3 regions of the Pseudomonas sp. Pf153 genome follow, and region 2 is predicted to be linked to each of the others. Evidence: predicted binding sites of a transcription regulator. Region 2 holds the regulator's gene; each other region holds the start of a gene.

Region 1 (4,412 bases), on a different contig from region 2:
GAGCTGGAGGAGCGCCTGGACGCTCGCTTGCTGCAACGCACCACCCGCCAGTTGAAATTGACCGCCGTCGGTGAACGTTATCTGCGCCACTGCCAGGCGATGCTATTGGAAGCCGAGATGGCCGACGAAGCGGTGGCGAGTATGTCCAGCGCACCGCGCGGACGGCTACGCGTCTCCAGCCCGGTAGGCCTGGCCCATGAAATGCTGGCGGGACTGGTGGCCGAGTTTCTGGAAAAATTTCCCCAGGTTCAATTGGAGATGATTCTGGTCAATCGTCGCGTGGACCTGGTGAGCGAGGGCATCGACGTGGCGTTGCGCGTGCGCGACCTGGGGGACGAGGACCCATTGCTGATGACCCGACGGTTGCGCCAGGCACGATTGATCATGGTCGCCAGCCCGGCATTCGTCGAAGGGCGACGGATCGAGACTCCCGAGGACCTCAAGCAACTGCCCGTGCTGGGGGCGCTGGAAACCGATCGCCTGGTGCATTTGCGCCTGCTCAACGACGATGAGCAAAGTGTCGAAATGGCTCTGGAAGCACGCCTGGGCATCGACGATTTCATCGTTCGCCGCGCCTGCGCCCTCGCCGGCCTGGGCTTTACTCTGTTGCCGAGCATGTATTGCGAAGAGGAATTAAGGGACGGCAGACTGGTGCAATTGTTACCGGGATGGTCATTGCCCGTCGGCTGGCTCCAGGCAGTCTATCCCCATCGACGTGGCCTGCTGCCGGCCGTGCGTGCCTGGATCGACCACCTCGTGGAAGCGTTCAACCGTTGCGGAGACAGGACACTATGAGTTTGAGCGAAGAGGACGTCGCACGGTTCTGCCTGGGCTTGCCCGGCGCCCGGGAAGATTACAAATGGGGCGGCGTACGGGTGTTTTCCATCGCCGGAAACAAGATGTTCGCCTTGCAGGGCCTGCGCAGCGACTCCCTGGCGTTCAAGGTCGACAAGGATTTGTTCCTCGGGCATTGCGACCGGCCAGGGATACACCCGGCCCCGTACCTGGCACGTGCGCAATGGATCATCATGCACACGCCCTACCCCTTGGGCGCCGAGGAACTGCGCAGCCTGCTGCAACGCTCCCACCAGTTGGTGGTCAGCAAGCTGCCCAAGCGCACGCAAGTGGGCCTGCTGCTGCCCTGACTCAGGTCAGCGTCAGCAGACGGCCGCCCAGCAACAGCTGGTCGATCCAGAAGGTCTGGTGCAGCAGCACGATGAACCAGAACACCACTTGGAACGACACCTTGCGGGTCTTGTGCCGAAATACCTGCTGGGCCAGCAACGCACCGGGCCAGCCGCCCGCCAGTTCCATGGCGTGCAGAACGTTTTCCGGGGTACGCCAGGCCTCGGCGCGGGCCTTGCGCTTGTCATTCCAATAAAGCAGGAAGGTCATCAGGCTGACACCCCCGTAAGCCGCCAGCGGCAGCCACGACGCTTCCTGGAGCAGGAGCAACAGCGAACCCGACAGCGGCAAGGTGCACAGCAGCGCCAACACGATCAGTTTAAGCCGCAGGTGCGGCACGGCGCCCCCAGCGGGACGCGTGGCGGGTTTATGGATGGCCGGGCGGCTCATGGCTGCGCGGTGGTCCAGTCGACCCAACCGAACTGCCAGGTCGCCAGGATCAACAGCCCGAATGCGATCCGGTACCACGCGAACACTGCATAGCTGTGACTGGCGATGAACCGCAGCAGCCCCCTGACCGCGATCATGGCAAAAATGAACGCAGTAACGAAGCCGATGGCAAACACCGGGAAATCCGCTGGAACGAACAGCTCGCGGTACTTGTAGCCCGAGTAGACCGCTGCGCCGACCATCGTCGGCATCGCCAGGAAGAACGAGAACTCGGTCGCGGTCTTGCGCGACAGGCCGAACAACAGCCCGCCGATGATGGTCGAGCCGGAGCGGGAAGTACCGGGAATCATGGCCAGGCATTGGGCCAGACCGACCTTCAACGCGTCCTTCCAGGACATATCGTCGACTGTTTCGACGTGCACTTGATGCTGGCGTTTCTCGGCCCAGAGCATCACGAAACCGCCCACCACCAAGGCCGTGGCAACCGTGATCGGGTTGAAGAGGTAATGGTGGATCAAGTCGGAAAGCAGCACGCCCAGGACCACGGCAGGAAAAAAGGCGATCAGCAGGTTTGCGGTGAACCGACGGGCGCCGGGTTGGGTGGGCAGGCCCACCACCACGTCGAAGATCTTGCGCCGGAACTCCCAGACCACCGCCAGGATCGCCCCCAACTGGATGATGATGTTGAACGCCATGGACCGTTCTCCACCAAACTGGAGCAAGTCGGCCACGACGATCTGGTGCCCCGTGCTGGAAATCGGCAAAAACTCCGTCAACCCTTCAACCACGCCAAGAATCAGTGCCGAAAAGGCAGTCCACAAATCCATTCTTCCCCCAAAAAAGACCTTGCCCTGGCAAGATCCCATCAATATTCAAGTGTCATGCAGCGCAGCACAATAACTGCGGCCTTTCAAAAAAAACCAATGAAAAATCAAAGGAAGGCTCAGGTTTTGCGCCGCGGGGCCGAGATCCTATCAGACAAGCCATGATAACGCCGCCGTGTAATGGCCAAGAGCAGCACGGTCGGCGTGGATGACAAGAATAAGAAACCGGAGTGACAGCGTATGAATAGCTTGCGCAGTGTGTCGATCAGCCGACGCTTGTGGCTCATCCTCGTCGTGGCCATCTTGATGGTATTCACGCTGGGCGCGTTGATGCTCAAGCAGATCCACAGCGACCTTTACCAGGCCAAGGTGCAGAAAACCCAACATGTGGTCCAGACCGCCAGTGGCGTGCTGAACTATTACCATGGCCTGGAAACCGCCGGCACCCTGACCCGCGAAGCCGCCCAGAAGCAGGCCCTCAACGCCGTGCGGGGCCTGCGCTATAACGAAACCGATTACTTCTGGATCAATGACCTGACGCCGGTCATGATCATGCACCCCACCAACCCGAAGCTTGAAGGCCAGAACCTTTCCGCGATCCGCGACCCGAACGGTTTTGCTCTGTTCAACGAGATGGTTTCCATCGCCAAGTCCAAGGGCGCCGGGATGGTGGATTATCTCTGGCCGAAACCGGGCGCCGAGGCACCGGTGGGCAAGACCTCCTACGTCAAACTGTTCGAACCCTGGGGCTGGATCATCGGCTCAGGCGTCTACGTGGATGACGTGCAGGCCGAATTCCGCGCCCAACTGATCAAGGCTTCGCTGATCGGCCTGGTCATCGCGTTGATCATGGGCGTGCTGTTGACACTGATCGTACGCAGCATCGTGCGGCCGCTGCAGGAAACGGTGAACGCCATGGCGAATATCGCCAGCGGAGAAAGCGACCTGACCCGGACCCTCGATACCCACGGGCAAGACGAAGTCACGCAATTGGCACGGCACTTCAATGCTTTTACCGCCAAGCTGCGCCAGGTCGTGAGCCAGTTGCAGGCTTCGGCCGGCGCGCTGGGACAGTCGTCCAATGAGTTGGGTAACGATGCCGCCCAGGCCCAGGAACGCAGCCAACAGCAATCGCAACAGATGGAGCTGGTCGCCACCGCGATCAACGAAGTGACCTATGGCGTGCAGGACGTGGCCAAGAATGCCGAACATGCCGCTAGCGAAATGCGCGACGCCGAATCCCAGGCCCAGCAAGGCCAGGTCAACATCGACGGCAGCCTGCAGCAGATCGACCGTCTCTCGCAGACTATCGACCAGGCCGTCGAAGTGATCCGCACCCTGGCGAGCGAAAGTACCCAGATCGGCAGCGTGCTGGAGGTCATCCGCTCCATTGCCGAGCAGACCAACCTGCTGGCCCTCAACGCCGCGATCGAAGCCGCTCGCGCCGGCGAACAGGGTCGTGGCTTCGCGGTGGTGGCCGATGAAGTGCGGTTACTGGCCCAACGCACGCAGAAGTCCACGGCGGAAATCCAGGCGATGATCGAGCGCCTGCAGAATCATTCCGAAGCCGCGGTGAAAGTCATCAGCGACAGCAGTCGAGCCTCGCAACTGACCATTGAACAGGCCGGCCTGGCCGGCGCCAGCCTCAACGCCATCGGCCAGGCCTTGCGCAACCTCAACAGCCTCAACGCTTCCATCGCCAGCGCCACCCTGCAGCAGGCCCATGTGGTGGAAGACATCAACCAGAACGTCACCCAGGCCGCCGGCCTCTCCCACAGCACCGCCCTTGCGGCGGAGCAGTCGAGCCTGGCGAGCGTCCGGCTCAAGGAACTGAGCGAGCAGTTGAATGGGTTGCTCAAGCAGTTCAGGGTCTAGGGCACCCGCCACCTGCTCGCGATAGCGGCGGAACATTCGGCATCGATGCATGCTGGACCACCGTCATCGCGAGCAGGCTCGCTCCCACAGAAGATTTGTAGTGCCTGTCAGCCCTTGGTCCGCGCCAGAATTGAGATT
Region 2 (4,412 bases):
GGCCGGCATGGGCAAGACCACCACCCTGGCCAAGCTCGCCGCCCGTTATGTACTCAAGTACGGTGCCCAGAGCATTGCCCTGGTCAGCATGGACAGTTTCCGCATCGGCGCCCAGGAACAGCTCAAGACCCTGGGTCGGATTCTCAATGTGTCGGTGACCCACGTGGACCCGGGCCAATCCCTGGCCCAGGCGCTGGAACCCCTGCTGCGCAAGCGCGTCGTGCTGATCGATACCGCCGGCCTGCAAGCCAGCGATCCGGCCCTGCGTATGCAGCTTGAAAGCCTGGCCGGTCGCGGTATACGGTCAAAAAATTATCTCGTGTTGGCAACCACCAGCCAGAAACAGGTTCTAACGGCCGCTTATCACAGCTACAAGCGCTGTGGTCTGGCCGGTTGCATCCTGACCAAGCTGGACGAAACGGCAAGCCTGGGCGAGGTATTGAGCCTGGCGATCGGTCACGATCTGCCGGTGGCGTACCTGACCGATGGGCCGCGGATCCCGGATGATTTGCATCTGCCGCGTCGCCATCAACTGGTCAGCCGTGCAGTGAGTGTGCAAATGCAGGACGAACCCAGCGAAGAAGCCATGGCTGACATGTTCGCTGATATCTACCACAGCCCGACCAAGCAGGTTGGCTGAGGTAATCATGAATATTTTTTTTGTACCTACATCGATGGTCTGCCATGCAATGTTCAATGTGAACGCGCAGCCAGTAATGTGGCCTCCGTCTAAGTAAGACAAGGTAAAGAACGAACATGGGCAGCATGCATCCCGTACAGGTGATCGCGGTGACCGGCGGCAAAGGTGGCGTCGGCAAGACTAACGTGTCAGTGAACTTGTCCCTGGCTCTGGCAGAGCTTGGCCGACGGGTCATGCTGCTGGACGCCGACCTGGGCCTGGCGAACGTCGACGTGCTGCTGGGGCTCACACCCAAGCGCACCCTGGCGGACGTCATCGAAGGTCGTTGCGAGCTGCGTGACGTGCTGCTGCAAGGCCCTGGCGGGATTCGCATCGTGCCGGCCGCCTCTGGCACCCAGAGCATGGTTCATCTGACTCCGGCGCAGCACGCGGGCCTGATCCAGGCGTTCAGCGACATCGGTGACAACCTCGATGTGCTGGTGATCGATACCGCGGCCGGCATCGGTGACTCGGTCGTCAGCTTTGTGCGCGCAGCCCAGGAGGTGTTGCTGGTGGTCTGCGACGAGCCGACGTCCATCACCGACGCCTATGCCCTGATCAAGCTGCTGAACCGCGACTACGGCATGAACCGCTTCCGCGTCCTGGCCAACATGGCCCAGAGCCCCCAGGAGGGACGCAACCTGTTCGCCAAGTTGACCAAGGTCACGGATCGCTTCCTGGATGTTGCGCTGCAATACGTGGGCGCCGTGCCTTACGACGAAAGCGTACGCAAGGCCGTCCAGAAGCAACGTGCCGTCTATGAAGCCTTTCCACGTTCCAAATGCGCGCTGGCGTTCAAGGCAATCGCCCAGAAGGTCGATACCTGGCCGCTACCGGCAAACCCACGCGGGCATCTGGAATTTTTCGTCGAGCGTCTTGTGCAACAAACAGCAGGGCCCGTGTTATGACAGCCAGCGGTTACAACCATCTCTACAAGAAATCGGCACGGGACGCCCAATACGAGCTGGTGGAGCGTTACGCGCCCCTGGTCAAGCGTATTGCCTATCACTTGCTGGCGCGTCTGCCAGCCAGTGTCCAGGTCGAGGATCTGATCCAGGCCGGCATGATCGGCCTGCTCGAAGTGGCGAACAAATACGACGCTAGCAAGGGCGCCAGTTTCGAGACCTACGCGGGTATCCGTATCCGTGGGGCGATGCTCGATGAGGTCCGCAAGGGCGATTGGGCACCGCGTTCGGTCCACCGCAATACCCGCATGGTCAGTGACGCGATTCGCGCCATTGAATCTAAAACCGGGCGTGACGCTAAAGATCACGAGGTTGCGGCCGAACTCCAGTTGAGTCTCGACGATTATTACGGGATTTTGAACGATACCCTGGGCAGCCGCCTGTTCAGTTTCGACGACCTGTTGCAGGACGGCGAACACGAAGGGCTGCATGAGGATGGCCCAAGTACCTACATGGAACCGTCGCGTGACCTGGAAGATGAACGCTTCCAGAGTGCGTTGGCGGATGCGATTGCCAATTTGCCGGAGCGCGAGCGACTGGTCTTGGCGCTGTACTACGACGAGGAGCTGAACCTCAAGGAAATCGGTGAAGTCCTGGGAGTCAGCGAATCGCGGGTCAGCCAGTTACACAGCCAGTGCGCGGCCCGTTTACGGGGGCGTTTGGGGGAGTGGCGAGCGCGCTGACAGGCGGCAGGAACGCATTGGGCGAGGTTGGCGAGGCAAGCCGCGTCAGTCGCCGTACGGTGTGTTCCGGACCGTTGTCGAGTGTTGTGCCGGATTGATTGAAATGGCGCGTTCAGGTGCTGGACACGTTTAAGACTGCTTGGAGGTCGAATTGGACAAGAACATGAAAATCCTCATCGTTGACGATTTTTCAACGATGCGGCGGATCATAAAAAACCTGTTGCGTGACCTTGGGTTCACCAACACGGTCGAGGCGGACGATGGCACCACTGCCATCCCGGTCCTCAACAGCGGGAGTATCGACTTTCTGGTAACAGACTGGAACATGCCCGGCATGACCGGTATCGACTTGCTGCGTCACGTGCGCGCCGATGAAAAACTCAAGCACCTTCCCGTGCTGATGGTCACCGCCGAAGCCAAGCGCGAGCAGATCATCGAAGCGGCCCAGGCCGGTGTGAACGGCTATGTGGTCAAACCCTTCACGGCCCAGGCGTTGAAAGAGAAGATCGAAAAAATCTTCGAACGCATCGGTTAATGGCGCCACGGGGGAGCTATGGAGCATAACGAATCTTCAATGGGCGATTTCGAATCGACCCTGAAAAAACATGCCCACGAACTGGTCGAGAACCTTGAAAAAGGCCGCTTCGGCGATGCAGTCCAGATGATCCACGAGCTCAATCAGACCCGAGATCGTGGTCTGTATCAGGAAGTCGGCAAGCTCACCCGTGAACTGCACAGCGCGATCGTCAATTTCCAGATCGACCCGAACACGCCGCAGGCCGAGGAAGTCTCGCAGATCACTGATGCGACCGAGCGTCTGTCCTATGTGGTCAAGCTGACCGAGGCCGCGGCCAACCGCACCATGGACCTGGTGGAAAGCGCAACGCCCCTGGTCAACGGCCTGAGCGACGAAGCCCAGGCCTTGAGCACCGATTGGGGCCGGTTCATGCGGCGTGAAGTCGGAGCGGAAGAGTTTCGCGAGCTGGCCCGTCGCGTCGACGGTTTTCTGACGCGCAGCAGCACCGAAAACCGCGCCGTGGCGAACAACCTCAATGACATCTTGCTGGCCCAGGACTATCAGGACCTGACCGGTCAGGTGATCAAGCGCGTGACCCAACTGGTCACCGAAGTCGAAAGCAATCTGCTCAAACTCGTGCTCATGGCCAGTCAGGTGGACCGCTTTGCGGGCATCGAACATGACCGTGCGGCGATGCTCGCTGAAAAAGATCCACAAAAACATCTCTCTCAGGGTGAAGGTCCGCAGATTCATGCCGATAAAAGAGAAGACGTTGTGTCCGGTCAGGACGATGTGGACGATTTGCTGTCCAGCCTTGGATTCTGAGTTTTAGCCCTGTTTTAGGAGCACCCCTTGATGAGCTTCGGCGCCGATGAAGAGATCCTTCAGGATTTCCTGGTTGAGGCCGGCGAGATTCTAGAGCAACTGTCCGAACAATTGGTCGAGCTGGAAAGCCGTCCCGATGATGCGGATCTGCTCAATGCAATTTTTCGCGGTTTCCACACTGTAAAAGGAGGCGCCGGCTTCCTCCAGCTCAACGAGCTGGTGGAGTGCTGTCACATTGCCGAGAACGTGTTCGACATCCTGCGCAAGGGGGAGCGTCGCGTTGACTCGGAGTTGATGGACGTGGTGCTTGAAGCGCTGGATGCGGTCAACAGCATGTTCAGCCAGGTGCGCGAGCGCTCGCCCATTACCCCCGCCACGCCTGAGTTGCTCGCCGCGCTGTCGCGCCTGGCCGAGCCGCAATCGGCTGACGAAGCCGCTCCGGTCGAAGCCGTGGTTGAAGAACCCGCTGTCGAAGAGCCGGTTGCCGAAGCGTCGGGCGATATTACCGATAACGAATTTGAACAACTGCTGGACTCCCTGAGCGCGGTGAAAGCCGAAGCCCAGGCCCCGGCAGCACCTGTTGCCCCGGCTGCCGAGGGCACGGCCAGCGATGAAATCACCGACGCCGAGTTCGAGTCGCTGCTCGACCAGCTTCACGGCAAAGGTCAGTTCGCGCCCGACGCCGTAGCCCCGGCAGCGGCGCCTGCCGCTCCGAATGCAACAGGTGACAATTCCGATATCAC
Region 3 (4,412 bases), on a different contig from region 2:
TCGCGCAGGTAGGTCTGGAGCAGGAAGCGCTGGACGTTGCCCGCCGCGCGCAGGCCGATGGGGTCGTTGAAGATCCGTTTGTTGCGACATACCGGCAAGTCCACGGCGCGGTCGCCGGTGGGTGGTTTCGAGACCCAGCTGTTGTTTACCGGACAGTAACCCTTGGTATCGACGATGAACGAAACCTTGCCGCCCGGCGTGCTGCGGGTGAGGGTGTCGCACGCTTCCTGGCAGACCTGGGCAAAGCGCTCGGTGTAGCGGGTCACGTACTGTTTGGGGTCGGTGCCCGGGATCAACTGGTAATTCTGGTCAAACAAATCGAGCCCTTCATCCAGCAATGCCTGCAACCGGACCTGGAGGGTGTCGCGGCACTCGCTGGCTCGGGTAATGGCCGCGTCGAGCTTGCCATGGCCAAGCACGAACCGACCCAACAGCGCCTGCACCCGTTCGGCGACGCCCGATAGATCACGGGTGGCCGTTGCCGAATGCTGCATGCGCTGATCGATCGACTGGCTGTCGGCGTGGATCTGGGTGACCCGCTCGTTGATACCGGTGTTGGCATCGGCGAACTGCTGGATATGCTCGGCGATGTCGGCCAGCTTGCCGTTGGTGGATTCGAAGTCGCCGATCATGCTTTCGAAATGGCCGGAAGCGCGCTCCACGACTTTCTGGGTTTCCCGGGCGCTGTGGCTGATCTGGGTGGTCTGCTCGTGGGTGGAACTGACTTCCTCGAGCATGGCGTCGATATTGCGGGAAATATCGTCCGTCGCCCGACTGACATTCTGCGCCAGCGTCCGCACCTCGTCGGCCACCACGGCGAAGCCTCGGCCACTTTCGCCGGCCCGGGCCGCTTCGATGGCGGCGTTGAGCGCCAAAAGGTTGGTCTGGGCGGAGATCTGCTGGATCAACCCGACAATGGACTTGATGCTGGAGGAGCGCTGGTTCAAGGCGCTCACCAGTGTGGCGAATTCGCCGAGGCTGCTGGAAATTTCGCTGATGTTGCCGGTCACTTCCAGCAACTCGGCGTAGGAATCGCGTGCCATGCTCAGGTTCTGGGCGGTGGTGCTGGAGATGCCCTGGGTCTGGCGCGAGACTTCCTCTATCCGGCCCACGGCACTGTTGCTCTGGTCCATCACTTCCTTGGCGAAGCGCGCCTGGTGGGTAGCGCTGTCGCTGGAATCGCTGATGTTCTTGAGCGAACGCGCCGATTCAACGGCGATGTGCACGGTTAGTGCCTGGACATTGCTGATGATTTCCCGCTGCTTGGCCAGGAAACGGTTGCACGTGCCTGCCAGTACGCGGATTTCGTCGTGGGTCACCAGGGGCAAGTCCTTGGACAGGTCGCCTTCGCCGTTGGCGATTTCCTCAAGAGCCTTGGTCATGGCGGTGACCGGGCGCACGATGAGATGGCGGAAGTACCAGACCATGAAGCTGATCATGCCCGCTGTCAGTAACGTACCGAACAGCAGCGCGTGGGTCAGGCTGTCGAGTCGCCCCTCGATCTGTCCCAACAAGGCAGCATCCAATTGGGCGTTGCGCAACTGCAGCACGATGTCCGCACGGGCGCTGAGGGCGACCCAATACAGCAACCCGCTGACCACGACCAGTAGAAAAAGGCTCGACAGCTTTTTAGTGAGGGTATCGAAAAAACGCATTTCGATAGACTCGTACAAGTCCTTTAACGTCTGCATGCCGTCGCTCCTGGGCGGAAAAATCTTTTAATGGAATACATTCGACCGAAAGCGTCAAAGCTTTAGGCGGGGATGGGCTATTTGATATCACTTTGCAAAAATCGGCCCGTTTCAAAGGGTTGGGTAGGCGATGGGCTTGATGAAAAGATTTACTGGGAATTATTCTCAAAGTATATTCGCTCTCATTAACGTCCCTCCCATGAGTGCCCTTTCTTGAAGCGTTCCATCCCCCTCGCTAACCGCAGCGCATTCTTCAAGCGTGTGCTGCCCACGCTGTCCTGCTGCCTCATCGCCAGCCCCTTGTGGGCACAGGATTCCCTTGAGCTGCCCACCACGGATATCCAAGGCACTCGCATCACTCAGGACGAGGGTTACACGGCATCGCAAGCCAGCACGGCGAGCAAGAGCGATGTACCGATCAAGGAAGAGGCGCAGTCCATCAATGTCGTCACCCAGCAGACCCTGGATGACTATCAGGTGCGCTCGCTGAACGATGCGATGAAATTCGTCAGCGGTGTCAGCCAGGGCAACACCCTGGGCGGCTCGCGGGATTCGCTGGTCAAGCGCGGTTTTGGCACCAACGACGACGGCTCGATCCTGCGCGATGGCGTGCGCTCGAACCTGGGACACAACTTCAGCGCCACCACCGAACGGGTCGAAGTGCTCAAGGGCCCGGCCTCGATGCTGTACGGCGCGTTGGAGCCCGGCGGCCTGGTCAACGTCATTAGCAAGAAACCGGAATACACACAAAGCACCACGTTAAGCGGCTCGGCCTACAGCGAAGGCGGCGGCACCATGGCCTTGGACACGACCGGGCCATTGGGGGACACCGGCCTGGCCTATCGCTTGATCGCCGAACGTGGGCATGAGGACTACTGGCGCAACTATGGGGTCAACGAGAGCACGCTGGTCGCGCCTTCGCTGGCTTGGACGGGGGAGCGGGCTTCGTTGAATTTGAGTTATGAGTACAACGAATATTCCAATCCGTTTGATCGTGGAACGATATTCATTGATGGGCATCCAGCTGACATTGACTACGACAAGCGCCTCGATGAGCCGTGGGCCAAGAGTGTGGGAATTCGTGAGACGGCCACCGCCCGGTTCGAGTATGAATTAAGTGAAGCGTGGAAAACTCGTGTGACCTACGGGTGGAACAATGACCGGTACAGTCTTTCGATTGCGCAGCCGCGGCTGTCGAACGGAGTTTTCCAGCGTGCCGCCAACGGCGCGCACTATGACGATGAAACCCGCTACGCCAGTTGGGATTTCATGGGTAAGCAGGAACTGTTTGGCCAGCGTCATGACCTGTTGATTGGTGTCGATAATCAGGTGTCCGATCAATTTCGTGGCAAAACCTATCGCGGAGCTTATCAATCAGGCTTCGACCCTGCGGCACCGGTTTACGGTGGTCTAGGGGAGCCAAGCCGGGTAAATGAGCCGCAAAGTAACTTGAGCAACAAGCTGACCTCCAGCTCGATGTACTTAAAGGACAACTGGCATCTGGATGACCGCTGGATCCTGGTCTTTGGAGGGCGTTACCAGCATTACGATCAATACGCCAACCAAGGCATGATCAAACGCGTCAATGTCCGCGACGATAATGGCGATGCCTTTGTTCCGTTCCTGGGGCTGGTCTATAAGGCTACCGAAGAACTGTCGCTGTATGGTAACTACAGTCGCTCGTTCAAACCGAACGATGATGTGGATGATGCCGGTAATACTTTCGATCCAGAGGAAGGCCGTAGCTACGAAATTGGCGCCAAGTACGATCCGCTACCCGGCTTGAACATCAATCTTGCTCTGTTCGATATCGTTAAAAAGAATGTAGTGACCAGTACTCTTGTAGGTGAAAACACCATAGCCGAAGCCGCCGGTAAGGTCGGTTCCCAGGGGCTAGAGCTCGACATCACCGGACGTCTGGCCGACCGTTGGGACTTGATCGGTACTTACGCCTACACCCACACTGAAATCCTCGACGATCCGGACGACGAGGGTCATCGCCTACCCGACGCTCCTAAACACACCGCGAGCCTGTACCTCACTCACCACCTGAACATTCCAGCCGAATTCGGCGCCTGGCACGCCGGTGCCGGTGCGCGTTACGTCGGTGAGCGCGCCGCCAACAACGACAACAGTTTCTGGCTCAGCAGCTACACCGTGGCCGACGCCTTCCTGCGCTGGGAGTCGCCGGTCTTGGGCTACAAGACCTCGCTGCAGTTGAACGTGGATAACCTGTTCGACAAGCAATACTACCCGTCCTCCACCGGCAGCGAGTTGCAGGTCGCGGTAGGGGAGCCGCGTACCGCACGGCTGAGTGCCAGCGTGACGTTCTGATCGCGCTCAATAAAAAATGCCCGGACCTTGGATCCGGGCATTTTTTTCCATCGGTTCAGCCTTGAGCCTGGGCGACCCCAAGACGGCAGATCAGGTTTGACGCCCGGAATCACCCAGGCGCCCGCGCAATGTCAGCGACGCTTGCCGAATACCGTTTTCGGCGATTTGCCGAAGAACCGGGTAAATGCCGCACTGAAATTATTCGGAAACTTGTAGCCGACCTGATAGGCCGCCTGCGCAACCTGGCATCCGCTTTCCAGCAGGGTATAGGCCTTGCGCATGCGCATCTCATGCAGCATGCGATGGGGCGTGGAATTGAAGCGGTGGTGCAGGCCTTCCTTGAGCTTGAATTCATTGAGCCCGACGGCTGCACACAGGTAGGGAATG

The links. The regulator FliA, encoded in region 2, starts transcription of late flagellar genes. The targets are predictions, from matches to a motif close to CTAAAGTTTNNNNNNNNNNNGCCGNTAA.
Region 1: a site for FliA is predicted at 2,518-2,545, ahead of AD666_RS10865 (methyl-accepting chemotaxis protein). Genes of this name have one in related genera too.
Region 3: a site for FliA is predicted at 1,730-1,757, ahead of AD666_RS10475 (methyl-accepting chemotaxis protein). Genes of this name have one in related genera too.

Annotation. Positions count from the first base shown of each region.
Region 1 covers NZ_LHVL01000014.1:99,151-103,562, reverse strand. The annotation lists gene AD666_RS10885 (LysR substrate-binding domain-containing protein) at 1-795, shown strand, start outside; gene AD666_RS10880 (MmcQ/YjbR family DNA-binding protein) at 792-1,145, shown strand; gene AD666_RS10875 (DUF1294 domain-containing protein) at 1,147-1,575, opposite strand; gene AD666_RS10870 (undecaprenyl-diphosphate phosphatase) at 1,572-2,402, opposite strand; gene AD666_RS10865 (methyl-accepting chemotaxis protein) at 2,640-4,274, shown strand.
Region 2 covers NZ_LHVL01000025.1:697,945-702,356, forward strand. The annotation lists gene flhF (flagellar biosynthesis protein FlhF) at 1-640, shown strand, start outside; gene fleN (flagellar synthesis regulator FleN) at 757-1,587, shown strand; gene fliA (RNA polymerase sigma factor FliA) at 1,584-2,327, shown strand; gene AD666_RS18325 (chemotaxis response regulator CheY) at 2,491-2,862, shown strand; gene AD666_RS18330 (protein phosphatase CheZ) at 2,881-3,669, shown strand; gene AD666_RS18335 (chemotaxis protein CheA) at 3,700-4,412, shown strand, end outside.
Region 3 covers NZ_LHVL01000014.1:457-4,868, forward strand. The annotation lists gene AD666_RS10475 (methyl-accepting chemotaxis protein) at 1-1,691, opposite strand, end outside; gene AD666_RS10480 (TonB-dependent siderophore receptor) at 1,905-4,025, shown strand; gene AD666_RS10485 (AraC family transcriptional regulator) at 4,157-4,412, opposite strand, start outside.